Regions from separate parts of the Exiguobacterium sp. Helios genome, predicted to be linked through region 3. Evidence: riboswitches for the same ligand, from Rfam matches in the RefSeq annotation. Region 3 holds a riboswitch; each other region holds the start of a gene.
What was found. A riboswitch is a leader RNA that binds a small molecule or an ion and turns the genes downstream of it on or off. The one in region 3 is predicted to bind thiamine pyrophosphate.

Region 1 (4,254 bases), 950 kb from region 3:
CGTTCCTTTTCCTTCACGTAAAACGTGTAATTTCCCTGGTACAGCTGAATCTGCCCCTCCTCCAGTTCAGCGATGCGCGTCACGACCGCATCAAGAAACACACGATCGTGGGAGACGATCAGGACAGCCCCGGCATAATCGGCTAAAAAGGATTCCAGCCACTCGACGGCGTCTAAATCCAGATGGTTCGTCGGTTCGTCGAGGATCAACAACTCCGGCTCGGTCAACAACATCCTTCCGAGGCAGATTTTGGTCTGTTCGCCGCCGCTGAGCTGCTCAAACGGACGGTCCAAAAGGGCATGCAACTGCAAGCCGTTAATCATCCGGTCGATTTTGGAATCCAGCAAATACCCGCCTTGGCGCTCAAAAGCTTCGGTCTCTTGCGTGTAGCGTTCGAGCAACTGATCGATTTGATCCGTTTTTGTCGCCATGTCCCGTTCGATTTGTTGCAGGGAGCGTTGTAAATCGACAAGCGTGGCGAAGGCAGTCCACAGGACATCACGCCCCGTCATTACGTTGTCGAACACGGGAAGTTGTGCCAAATAACCGATGGAGAGCCCGCTTTTTTGATAAATCGTTCCGCTGTCTTCGGAATCAAGACGGGCAATCAAACGTAAGAGCGTCGTTTTACCGCTTCCGTTTCGGCCGATCAAGCCGATGCGGTCTTGGTGCTCGATAAAGAGGGAGACGTCCGTTAAGATATCGTCGCCTCCGAATTGTTTTGTCAGGTGTTGGATGTCGCAGATCATCATATGAAATGTCCTCTCTGGCGCATCAAAAAAAGGAGAGCGCAAACAGCACTCTCCTTGACTCGTGGAAGATGCGCTTTGCTTTATTTTTCAGGTATGAGGTTCGTTAAAAAAGGGCAGACTAGTCCCTTAGAACGCCATTCCATGAAAAATCGCGCGCAACAGATACAGTTGTTCCATCAACCAATGCTTACACGCAGCAAAACCCATGTCTCCACACCACCTTTTCCGATTCAATACATCTATTTTACCATGCCTGACAGAAAAGAAAACGTTAATCTTTATTTAAATAAGCCGGCAATCGAGTTGAAGAATGCACTGAGACCATCAAACAACTTCGCAAAAAATCCTTTTGTCTCTTCTGAGGTCGCGAAGGCCTGGATATCTTGTCCGGCATCTTTTAGACCACTCTCGATTTGACCCCAGTTCAGGTCCGCTTGTTCCATTTGATTAAACAGTCCGGTCAACCGGTCCATCTGAGCATCGGATAAATTGATGTTATTGTTTTGGATGACTTGGACGATGACGTTTTCAATCTCGACCTTCGTTTCCGGCTGTTGTTTCGCGATTTCCGCTTTGATTTCATTCATCAAGTCGGCGACTTTATCCGTCCCGACCGTTTTCCCGACATCGGATGTCACAGAGAGTTCTTGCTGGGCAAGGTCTTTTCGTTCATCCGTCAGTTTGATGCCGGTCTCGGCAGATGTTTGATCATACGCTTTCATGATCCCGGTCAAAGCCGAAGTTCCGGTTACCTTGTACGGGGACGTGATCGTAATGTCCGCATCCGTTACACCCGCTGTGACGAGGGCGTTGAGGTACATGTCTTTTGTGACCCAGGTGATGTTTTCGGTCGCGACAGATAATCCATCACCTTTTTCAGCCAACTCAATTTTAGCGGAAGAGTACATGCCGCCACCCCGTTGTGATTGGGGAATGTTTTTCCCGAGATATTTTTCTTCATCCGCAGATGTTGCAATAATCGGAGTAATGCCTTCCGGTGCATTCAGACGGGACAAGACCCACGATTTATCCTTTGCCCCAAGTGATTCGCCAAGGGTGACGATTGTTTTGTCGACCACTTGTTCAGCAGATGCGGTCGTCGGTAGCAGTAAGGTAGTAGCAAGTAATGCCGAAGCGGTCCATGTCATGGTTTTATTCATAAAAGTTCCTCCATAAGTTAAGTATCAGGTACTAAATTTAGTCTAATCGACCGGCGACAGAAGAGAATCGGTCTCAAGGACGAGCCGTCATCCACCTTCCGTCATGTTCCATTGTACAAAAAAATGGAGTGAAATGACGAGAATGGGTCAATTCCACATCAAATCATGATAAACTCAAAACAAATCAAATAGCGACCACTAGGGGAGTCAGTAGGCTGACTGAGACGACGGAGACGTTCGGACCCTTTGAACCTGATTAAGTTTGGACTTACGGAGGGAAGTGGCGTGGACGATCCTCTTTTTATGGTCTTTTCACGTCATGCCTGACATCAGGTGTGGCGTTTTTTGATTACAAAAGGGGGAACCAACATGACATTCAGTGAAGAAATCCGGCAAGCGGCAAAACGGTATTGGGACAGCAGCTTTACCCATCCATTCGTGACAGGGATTGCGGATGGAACACTACCAGAAGCAAAATTTCGCCATTACGTCCTACAGGATGCCTATTACTTAAAACATTTCGCGAAAATTCAGGCGCGGGCCGCGTCGAAGGCACAGGACTTCGCGACGATTGCCGAACTCGCGGAACATGCGACGTCGACCTATGCTGCAGAACTCAGTCTGCATCAATCGTTTTTTGAACCGCTTGGGATTTCGGACAAGACACTGGCAGAGTTTGAACCAGCACCGACCGCATATGCGTATATTTCGCATATGCACCATGCAAGTGAAGGGACGCTTGGGGAGACCATCGCTGCGATTTTACCGTGTTACTGGCTTTACTATGAGATTGGACAACAGTTACAGGCAGCGACACCGGCTTCACCGATTTATCAGCAATGGATTGCGACATACAGTTCCGAATGGTTCGAGCGGGTGGTCTTTGAACAGATTGACCGGTTAAATGAGTTGGCAGAGAAGGCGAGTGAACAAGAACGCGTCCGGATGAAACAACATTTCGTCAGAAGCTGTTATTACGAATTGATGTTTTGGCAGATGGGCTGGGCGGAAGAAACGTTTGAACGGCAGTACGAACAGACGATGGAAATGACATCATCCAAGTAAGGAAGGAAATACAAACACCGGATCCGACGATAAGCGGATCCGGTGTTTGTTCTATAGAAAACATCAATCAACTGTGGTGTTCAATCAAATCGGCGAGACGTTGTTTCACGAGTGACGGATTCGTTAAGTCCTGGTTCGATAATGAAAGTTTCGTCATCGTCTCATCGGTTCCTGCCATTTCACTGAACAGCGAACCGAGACTGTGGGCACGGCGGTCGATTTGGACGACGATGTCGATGCCGAACCGGTCTTGCAACAGGATAACTTCGATTTCGTCCAGCTTGTGAGCATAATGAGTACCGCGGGCAGAATACTCAAGTTCCTGCGCGATCGGCAAATCTTTCCGGAAGCGGCCCGGCAATTTCTCTGTATCAGCTTTCTTGAGGCGGAATCCGAGGTTTTCCATCGCTTCAAGGATGACCGATTGGTAGTCATTCGCTTTGACGACGACAGCATCGTGGTCAGAAGGGTCAACCGCCTGCGCGATATCAAGACCCGTCTCGATCCACGACTTCGATTGGCTGACGGAAAGTGGTGTATTAAAAGGGACTTGAAGCGTAAACGGTATTTCCCGTTCGACGTCTGCTTCAATCGTAAACGGGGCTTCATTTAATGCAAACCGGTCCAGTGTGAACGTCGTGAATGCCGTGCTGTCCCCGACTTCTTGTTTGTACTGGGTATTGAAGGCGAGATAAATCCGGGCGATTTCCTGATCGACGTTACCGCCCTTAATATGAACGACTCCTTGAATCGTTCCACCGGGTTCACAGTGATCTTGTTCGAGTCGTGTATCGACCGTTGCGGCACCAATGCCGATTTGTGAAAGAATTTTTTTGAACATGTTGTGTTCCTCCTTTAAATTAAGTATGACGACTAAAAATAAAGCTTGCTTGCTTGTCGAACGCGGGTGAATTTGCTACAGTTTCGAAAGACCAAACAAAAAAAGGACGGGACGATACGTGGAACTAGACCAATTAAAAGACCTGCTCACTGAAAAACTGCAGGCAACTTCACTCATACACGCGACGATTAGTGGTCCGCGCCAAAAATCAAACGATCTGCGTCGAATCAAGTTAAAACCGATTCTACTTAGAGATACGTATGCAATCCAGTTAGAGTTTCAACATGAACGGATCATTAAGCATGAGAATTTAAGTATAGAAGAATTTATTTTGCGAATGGACGACTATTTTAACGAATTTCGTCAATTTTTATTCCGTTTCGAGACGGAAGAAGTCCAGTTCCAACTCTCGAAGAAAATGAAAGTTTCACTGAAG
Region 2 (4,254 bases), 1.4 Mb from region 3:
GCATCTTGTTTCGTTGCTGTCGGAAAGAGTGAACCGACCCCTAAATAATCTGCGCCTTCCCGTTCTGCTGCAACAGCTTGTTCCACTGTTGAAACAGAAACACCAATCGTCGCTTCCGGTAACAAACGGCGCGCTTCAATTAAGGGAATATCATCTTGACCGATATGCAAACCGGCATCGACCAGCAAAGCGATATCAATCCGATCATTGATAATGAACGGAATATCGTAACGTGCGGTGAGATCTTTTAATGCAATGGCTGATTCCAGAAAAGTTTTACCGGAACTGTCTTTTTCCCGTAATTGAACAACCGTTGCGCCTCCTTTAATCGATGCTTCGACGGCGTCTGCCAGGGAAAGATGTGGATGCAAGCGTCGATCGGTCACGGCATAAATCAAATATTCAGTGTCCATTCATTTATACCTCCGGCAAACTTTTTTCTGTCATCAAACTCACTGCATCGAACAGCCCGGTTCGAAAACCTCCGATACCGGGAGAATCCTCAGCCGACTCCCCTGCTTTTCCCATAGCATACGTCCCAAATACGGCTGCCTCAAAACGATCGTATCCTGCTCCTAAAAACGTCGCAATCAAAGAAGCGGTCATACATCCCGTTCCCGTGACTTGGCCAAGACGTTTCGTCCCGACATCCAGATGATACTGGCGATTTCCATCTGTCACAAAATCAATCGGACCCGTTACGACGATGAGTTGTTTCGTTTCACCTGCAAAGGTATGGACACTTTGAAAATCCAGGGATTCTCCTTCGGCAACATCCACTCCTTTCGTTCGAGCGGCCTGTCCGAGCAATGTCTTGATTTCCGATGCATTTCCTTTGATGACCGTAAAGGTGATTTCATCCATTAACTGCTTCATAAAATCTGTTCTTAATGTCGTCGCTCCTGCGCCTACCGGATCCAAAATGACCGGTTTCCCCAATCGGTTAGCCGTTTTTCCTGCTAAAAGTTGGGCTTGGCGCATGTCCGGATTGATCGTCCCTGTATTGATTACGACGGCATCTGCGTGCCTGACCATTTCTTCCACTTCCAGCAGATCATCTGCCATCACAGGAGAGCCACCAAGTGCCAGTGTCATATTGGCGCAGTCATTAATGGTTACAGTATTCGTTAAATGATGAATCAACGGTTTTTTATCATGGATGCGTCGTAACATGTGTATCCCTCCAGAGTTCATGAAAATGATGCGTCGGACCAACACCGCGTCCGAGCGCAAAGCCGTGGCGAATGGCTTCCGTCACATAACGTTTTGCATAACGGATGCTGTCTTCCACTGAAAGACCGAGTGCAAGATAGGAAGCGATGGCAGCAGATAATGTACAGCCTGTACCATGGGTATGACGGGACTCGATCCGTTCTTGTTCAAAGACGACATATCGCCCGTCTGTATATAAAAGGTCAGTAGCGTCCCGTCCCTCCAAATGTCCGCCCTTGAGCAAAATAGCACCCGTCCGTTTTTCAGCCAGTTTTTCCGTCGCCTGTTTCATATCGGCAAGCGAGTGAATCGTTCCGCCAATCATCCGCTCGATTTCAGGAATATTCGGAGTCACAAGTGTAGCCAATGGTAACAGCTGTTCGAGCAAGGCATGTTCTGCATCCGGTTGCAATAAGCTATAACCCCCTTTCGCGACCATGACCGGGTCGAGAACAACCGGAAGTTGATGTTTTTCCAGTTGTTGTGCAATCACTCGGATGGTGTCTTGATTGGAAACCATTCCAATCTTGACCGCATCGACACGGATATCGGAAAAGATGGATGTCAGCTGTGCTTCCACGAGCTCCAGGGATACGTCCTCGACCGCTTGAACACCTAACGTATTTTGTGCCGTAATCGCCGTGATGACGCTCATTCCGTATACACCGAGTGCCGAAAACGTTTTTAAATCTGCTTGAATTCCAGCTCCACCTCCGGAGTCGGATCCAGCAATCGTCAATACGTGTTTCATTCCAATTCCTCACTTTCCTGGGAGCAAATAAGGAGAAAACGGACAACAAAAAGCGCCGTCCGCTGTAAAAAAGCAGACGACGCCATGAACAACCAGTTCTACTGATTGAAGTCTTCATGTCTTCGATCTCAACTTTCCTACGCTGGTATTATCCAGTTCAGGTGACAGGGTCGAAAACAGAATGGTTTTCCTCTCAGCCGGACTCCTCCAGCTCCCCTAGTTGCTCGTAATTTAAATTCTTTTTCACTGTATCACAGCACCATTAAAAAAACGAGCCGAAGCTCGTTTTTAAAGGTATCCAAGTGGATTGACCGTGTTAGCTGGTCCTGTCGCACTGTATTGGTATCCACCGATATGCAATTCAAAGTGTAGATGCGGTCCTGTCGAATTCCCGGTACTGCCAAGAGTACCAAGCGTTTGACCTTGAGTTACCGTCTGACCTGCCGAAACCGATAACGAATTCATATGACCGTACACTGTTGTATACACCTGACCGTCAAGGAAATGCGAAATCATGACATGATTCCCATAAGGTCCGCCGCTACCAGCCGTAATGACTGTTCCGGAAGCTGCTGCTCGAATCGATGATCCGACGGGTCCACTGAAGTCGACACCATTATGGAACGTATAGCCGTTCGCTCCACTAGCCGGTCCAAAACCTTGTGAAACACCGCCTGAAGCCGGACGAATAAACTTCGCCGATCCTGTCGGCACACTGCTGACAGGAGTCGGAAGAACCGTTGCTTCGCTTGACTCACGCGTTGATTTTGCCGCCTCTTTTGCAGCACGTTCAGCTGCTTCTTTTTCAGCGGCCGCTTTTTCTGCTGCTGCTTTCGCTGCTGCTTTTGCTGCCGCAATCGCTCTTTCTTGAGCCTCTAAAGTCGCTTGTAATTCTTTTGCATTTAACAGTTTAGTCGTGAACTTTGTTTTCCCTTTACGTAATTTATTCAGGGTCGCACTCCGTTCTTTCATCTGTTGTTTTAACTGTTTCTTTTGGACGAGTAACGACTCTTTCTCTTGAACACGCTCCGCCTTTTTAGCAATAAGATTTTTTTTCATTTCTGCTAGCTTTTCTTGTGTTTCCAAATAAGCAGAAATCATTTTATCGTCTTGTTCGGCAATTTTTTTACCTGCCATAACACGACTAAACAAATCACCCAAGTTTTTCGAACCAAAAATGACTTCTTCCCATTTTATAGAATTACCATCATTTTCTTGAAGGACACGTAAGCGGTCCCCCAGCAATTCTTCTTGCCGGGTGAGCATGATTTCGTAGCGGGCGATTTCCGCCTCAAGATCTTCAATTTGGAGATTCAATTGTTTAATCTGCTTGTTTTTTTCCGAAATCCTGAAAATATTTTCGTTGATGGCCGCATCAATTTTATTGATTTCGCGTTGCTCTACCGATATTTTAGCTTCCTGTTTTTTGATGGCTTTTTCCAAGCGACGTTGCTCTGTTGCATTTTGAGATTTCTTTTCTTTAATCGTTGCAGCTTGACCAGAAGTCGGCACAGTGGATACAAGTAACGCCCCTAACAATACCGTTGCAAACAATTTTTTAAACATGTTTGGTTTCCTCGCTTATGTATGATTTCTTATTTAAAAAGTATTTAATTCAAAGTATTTCTGTCTGAGATTGATTATAGCACCGTAATAGTTTCAGGAAAATTTCATTTGTGTTTCAACTGAAAGCGTTTTATTGTAATATAACATTTTATGTTTTTATAAAAACATAAAAAAAACGACTGCCGCAGCAATCGTCTTTTCTTGTTATTATAACATCGACATTGGATTTACAGAATTTGCTGGTCCTGAAGCACTGTAGCTGTAACCACCTACATGAATTTCAAAGTGTAAGTGTGGGCCTGTTGAGTTCCCAGTGCTACCAAGGGCTCCGATTTGTTGTCCTTGACTGACACGTTGTCCGGCATGTGCATTTAACGAACTCATATGCGCGTAAACTGTTGTATACGTTTTTCCATTTAATTGGTGTGCAATCATGACATGATTACCGTACGGACCACCACTTGATGCAGTGATGACTGTCCCTGTTGCCGCTGCAACAATCGGGGTACCGACTGGAGCGCCGAAATCAATACCATTGTGGAAAGAGTAACCATTCGAACCGCTTGCTGAACCATATCCTTGTGTGATTGATCCACTTGTTGGATGAATAAACATAGAAGAAGATGATGGTGCAGGCGTTGGTGCCGCTGGTTCTGGTTCTGGTGTTGGTGCTGCTTTTGGCACAGTCACAGATGGTGTAGATTGTTTTGTTGAAGTTGCAGGTG
Region 3 (4,254 bases):
TCTGAATAATTGAAAACGCTTACAATAAGTGAGCAGTTATTTTTTTCAAGGGGGAAGGGTCAACATGCAGTTAAAAAGAGAAATGACAAGCCGACATCTCTTCATGATTTCACTCGGAGGGATTATCGGTACGGGACTGTTCCTCGGTTCTGGATTGACGATTTCGCAAGCGGGACCGCTCGGGGCGGTTCTCAGTTACATCGTGGGTGGGACCATCATGTATCTGACGATGTTATGTTTAGGGGAGATGGCTGTCCATATGCCGGTCTCAGGATCTTTCCAAACGTATACGACACGGTTCATCGGACCGGGTATCGGATTTGCCGTCGGTTGGATTTACTGGCTCGGTTGGGCTGTCACGGTGGCGCTCGAAATCACGGCAGCCGGCAGTCTGATGGATCGATGGTTTCCGGATACACCAATCGTCATCTGGTGTGCGATTTTCACCGTCCTTTTATTCGGTCTCAATGCGGTCTCCGCAAAAGCCTTCGGGGAGGCTGAGTTTTGGTTCTCGAGCCTGAAAGTCCTTGCCATTCTATTTTTCATCGTGCTCGGGGGAGCGGCTTGGTTTGGCTGGATTGATATGGCGGCAGCACGTCCGGAAAGTTTGTTCGCCAATTTTACTTCAAACGGATTATTCCCGAACGGCGCCCTGGGGGTATTGACGACGATGATTGCCGTCAACTTTGCGTTCCAAGGAACCGAATTGATTGGGGTTGCTGCCGGAGAATCAAACGATCCAGAAAAATCGATTCCAAAAGCAATCCGTAATACCGTCTGGCGGACGTTCATCTTCTTCGTCCTCTCGATTACGATTGTCGGCGCCTTGATTCCTTACGAAACAGCCGGCGGCATCAGCAGTCCGTTCATCATGGTATTTGATGCCATCGGAATTCCTTATGCAGCTGATTTAATGAACATCGTCGTGTTGACAGCCTTACTGTCGGTCGGGAACTCGGGGTTGTACGCTGCTACTCGGATGTTATGGTCGATGTCACAAGAAGGCATGATTTCGAAAAAACTTGCCATCGTCAACTCACGCGGAGTACCTATGCGCGCTTTGTGCTTTACGATGCTGTTTGCGATGTTATCACTATTGACTGCCTTTTTCGCGGAAGATACCGTCTTCATCTGGTTGTTGTCACTCGCCGGACTCGGTGCGCAAGTCGGTTGGATTTCGATTTCTGCTTCACAGATCGCCTTCCGTCGTCAATTCATCAAAGAGGGACATGCTGTCAGTGAATTGAAATTCAAGACTCCGTTCTTCCCGGTCTTGCCGATTATCTCGTTCTCTTTAAACATGCTTGTACTGATCAGCTTGGCATTCCAAGCGGATCAACGGATTGCGCTGTATATAGGTGTTCCATTCTTCCTCTTGACGTGGGCCTCTTACCACCTGTTCGTCAAAGGAAAACATATTGCGGCTCAAACTGAACGTCAGGCAGCCAGCTCGACATTGGAATCTTAAAAAACTACAAAAAACGTGATCGACTTTTAGGATATCCTAAAGCCGATCACGTTTTTTAGTGGTCTGACAAACTTCTTAAAGCAATCACTTCACCGGTATGCACCGTCACGTTCGCCACTCCGTGATGTGTCCATTCATTGCTGACGGTCAATGATCCGCCGACCGGCACGTCATGATTCGTCAACGGGTACTTGACCCCGCGGAGGGTCAAACATGTCGGAACGAGCGGGATGAAAGAGAGATAGTGAAATCCATCTGCCTCGATCTCATACGTCCCCGGCTGTAAGAAACGAACCTCTTCCCGCTTCGTCATCAAGCGGACTGCCGGAAATTGTTTTAGCAGATAGACGTTTTGAAGCGTCATATCAAGTCGTCCTCCGGTCGCACCGAATATTAACACTTCCGTTGCTTCATACTGTTGACTGACATGTCGTAAAGCCAGTTCCAAGTCGGTCTCATCCTTTTCAGCCGGATGGATGATCGCTCCTTCCGGTTTGTATCCGAGAGAATCAAAGTCCCCAATCGCCAAGTCAAAAGCGAAACCTTGCTGTGCCAAAACGGTGACACCTCCGTCAACAGCGATGACAACCGTCTTCTCATCCATAAACGGTTTCAGGGACGGGATGTCTTCCGCCGGACCGGCCGCTACAATCACAACCCGCATCAGACACCCCGTGCTGAATAACGAAGAAGTCGTGGTGCTGTCGTAAACAGGAGTCCTGCGACAATACCACATAACAGATACGATGGAACCATATACGTCGCGTTATAGATCAACGAATACGGGACGACCGGACCTTCCGCATACTCAGCGAAGAACACGATTCCACTAATGACGTGACAGACATAACGGAAACCTGCACCAAGCAATGTCGCACCTAGTACAATCGCCATTAGACGGCCATTTTTCCCGGCTGCTGCTGCTTTTTTGACTTTCCGTGCGAACAGTCCGCTCAGTCCGACGACTCCAAACGCGATCGTATAATCGAGTAACGGCTGGACGACCGTCAGGATTTGTGGAGCGAACATCAGTTGAATCGTTCCGACGAGCGCTCCCGTCACGACCCCACCGACAACGCCGTGACGAAACGCCATGACGAAAATCGGTAACATCGCTAAACTAATTGAACCACCTTGCGGCATTTTAAATGGGATCAATAAATCGAACACCACACCAAGACTTGCAAAGATTGCAATTTCCATTAACATTTGTAGCCGTTTCATCCTTTTTTCCTCCTAAAAAATAAAATCGCAGGACGGCAAAAAGGCAGTACGACGAACGCCGTACTGCCTGCGTGCGCCACATCCCTACGTCCGTCTGAACGGAACAGGTTCGAAGGGTTAAAGTCCAATCACTTCTCTCAGCCGCTTGACGCGACACCCCTTGCGGTCATCATTTAATTTTGATTCTGCCCCTATTATACGTGAGCAGCATTCCGAATACTAGTGATTGCTTCTGAATAATCCGGTGCATTGTAGATAGCGGAACCTGCAACAAGTACGTTTGCCCCATTCTCGATACATAATTTTGCTGTTTCCGCATTAACTCCACCATCGATTTCAATCTCGAAGGATAGATTTTGTTCTGCTTTCATTGCAGCCAGTTGATTTAATTTCTTCATCACACCTGGAATGAACGCTTGTCCGCCGAATCCCGGATTGACCGTCATCAATAAGACCATGTCCACATCTTCAAGCACGTGTTCGATCGTCGACAGCGGCGTATGCGGGTTGAGTACTACTCCTGCTTTCGCTCCAGCTGCTTTGATTTGTTGCAACACACGATGGACATGATTCGTCGCCTCCACGTGGAAGGTTACGATATCAGCACCTGCTGCAACGAAGGATTCGACAAAGTTTTCCGGACGATCAATCATGAGATGGACGTCGAGAACCATATCTGTTTTTTGACGTAAACTGCTTAATACAGGGAGTCCAAAGGAAATGTTCGGAACAAATTGACCATCCATGACATCAAAATGGATATAATCGGCTCCCGCCGCTTCAACTGCTTTGACATCCCGCTCTAAATTTGCAAAATCTGCTGATAAGATTGATGGTGCGATTTTAATCATCTTAATACCTCCGCGTCCGATTCTTGATTTCCTCTACAAACATACCATAATTCGTATACCGGGAAGCCATGATTTCATGGGCCTCGACGGCTTTTTTAACGGCACAACCGGGCTCATTCAAGTGCAGACAGCCACGGTACTTGCATTCGTCCTGTAAAGCAACAAATTCAGGGAAACACCATCGTAACTCCTCGAGTTCCATTTCGTGCGGAAAATCGAGATTCGAAAATCCCGGGGTATCTGCAATTAAGCCTTCGCCAAGCGGAATCAATGTCACATGACGGGTAGTATGGCGTCCACGACCAAGTGCCTTCGAAATATGACTCGTTTCCAGTGCCAACGAAGGTTCCAAGGCATTCAACAACGAACTTTTCCCTACACCGGATTGTCCGGCCAGGACACTCGTTTTATCTTTTAACAACGGACGGACAGATTCGACTCCGGCCAATGTCTCACTTGAAGTTTCGATGACGTGATATCCGATGGTCCGGTAAGCGGCAATGGCTTCCAATACCCCTTGTTCGGCTTCACCTTGTAACAAGTCCATCTTCGTCAAGATGATGATCGGTTGAATTTCCTTTGCTTCAATCAACACTAAAAACCGGTCCAACAGATGGGCAGAAAAATCAGGTTCTGCTGCCGATACGACCAACAAAGCTTGATCGATATTGGCAACTGGTGGGCGGACCAAGAAATTTTGACGGTCTTTTA

Region 1: it holds a riboswitch for thiamine pyrophosphate, as region 3 does, so the genes downstream of both, tenA (thiaminase II) here and thiT (energy-coupled thiamine transporter ThiT) in region 3, are expected to answer to the same signal.
Region 2: it holds a riboswitch for thiamine pyrophosphate, as region 3 does, so the genes downstream of both, thiD (bifunctional hydroxymethylpyrimidine kinase/phosphomethylpyrimidine kinase) here and thiT (energy-coupled thiamine transporter ThiT) in region 3, are expected to answer to the same signal.

The regions. Positions count from the first base shown of each region.
Region 1 covers NZ_CP053557.1:1,217,797-1,222,050, forward strand. The annotation lists gene abc-f (ribosomal protection-like ABC-F family protein) at 1-752, opposite strand, end outside; gene HNY42_RS06240 (DUF1002 domain-containing protein) at 1,031-1,912, opposite strand; TPP riboswitch at 2,103-2,208, shown strand; gene tenA (thiaminase II) at 2,282-2,977, shown strand; gene HNY42_RS06250 (sporulation protein) at 3,045-3,818, opposite strand; gene HNY42_RS06255 (class I SAM-dependent methyltransferase) at 3,937-4,254, shown strand, end outside.
Region 2 covers NZ_CP053557.1:815,376-819,629, reverse strand. The annotation lists gene thiE (thiamine phosphate synthase) at 1-413, opposite strand, end outside; gene thiM (hydroxyethylthiazole kinase) at 418-1,173, opposite strand; gene thiD (bifunctional hydroxymethylpyrimidine kinase/phosphomethylpyrimidine kinase) at 1,154-1,963, opposite strand; TPP riboswitch at 2,081-2,191, opposite strand; gene HNY42_RS04210 (murein hydrolase activator EnvC family protein) at 2,252-3,529, opposite strand; gene HNY42_RS04205 (murein hydrolase activator EnvC family protein) at 3,737-4,254, opposite strand, start outside.
Region 3 covers NZ_CP053557.1:2,165,733-2,169,986, forward strand. The annotation lists gene HNY42_RS11380 (amino acid permease) at 65-1,468, shown strand; gene HNY42_RS11385 (thiamine diphosphokinase) at 1,524-2,132, opposite strand; gene thiT (energy-coupled thiamine transporter ThiT) at 2,132-2,692, opposite strand; TPP riboswitch at 2,757-2,863, opposite strand; gene rpe (ribulose-phosphate 3-epimerase) at 2,887-3,543, opposite strand; gene rsgA (ribosome small subunit-dependent GTPase A) at 3,545-4,254, opposite strand, start outside.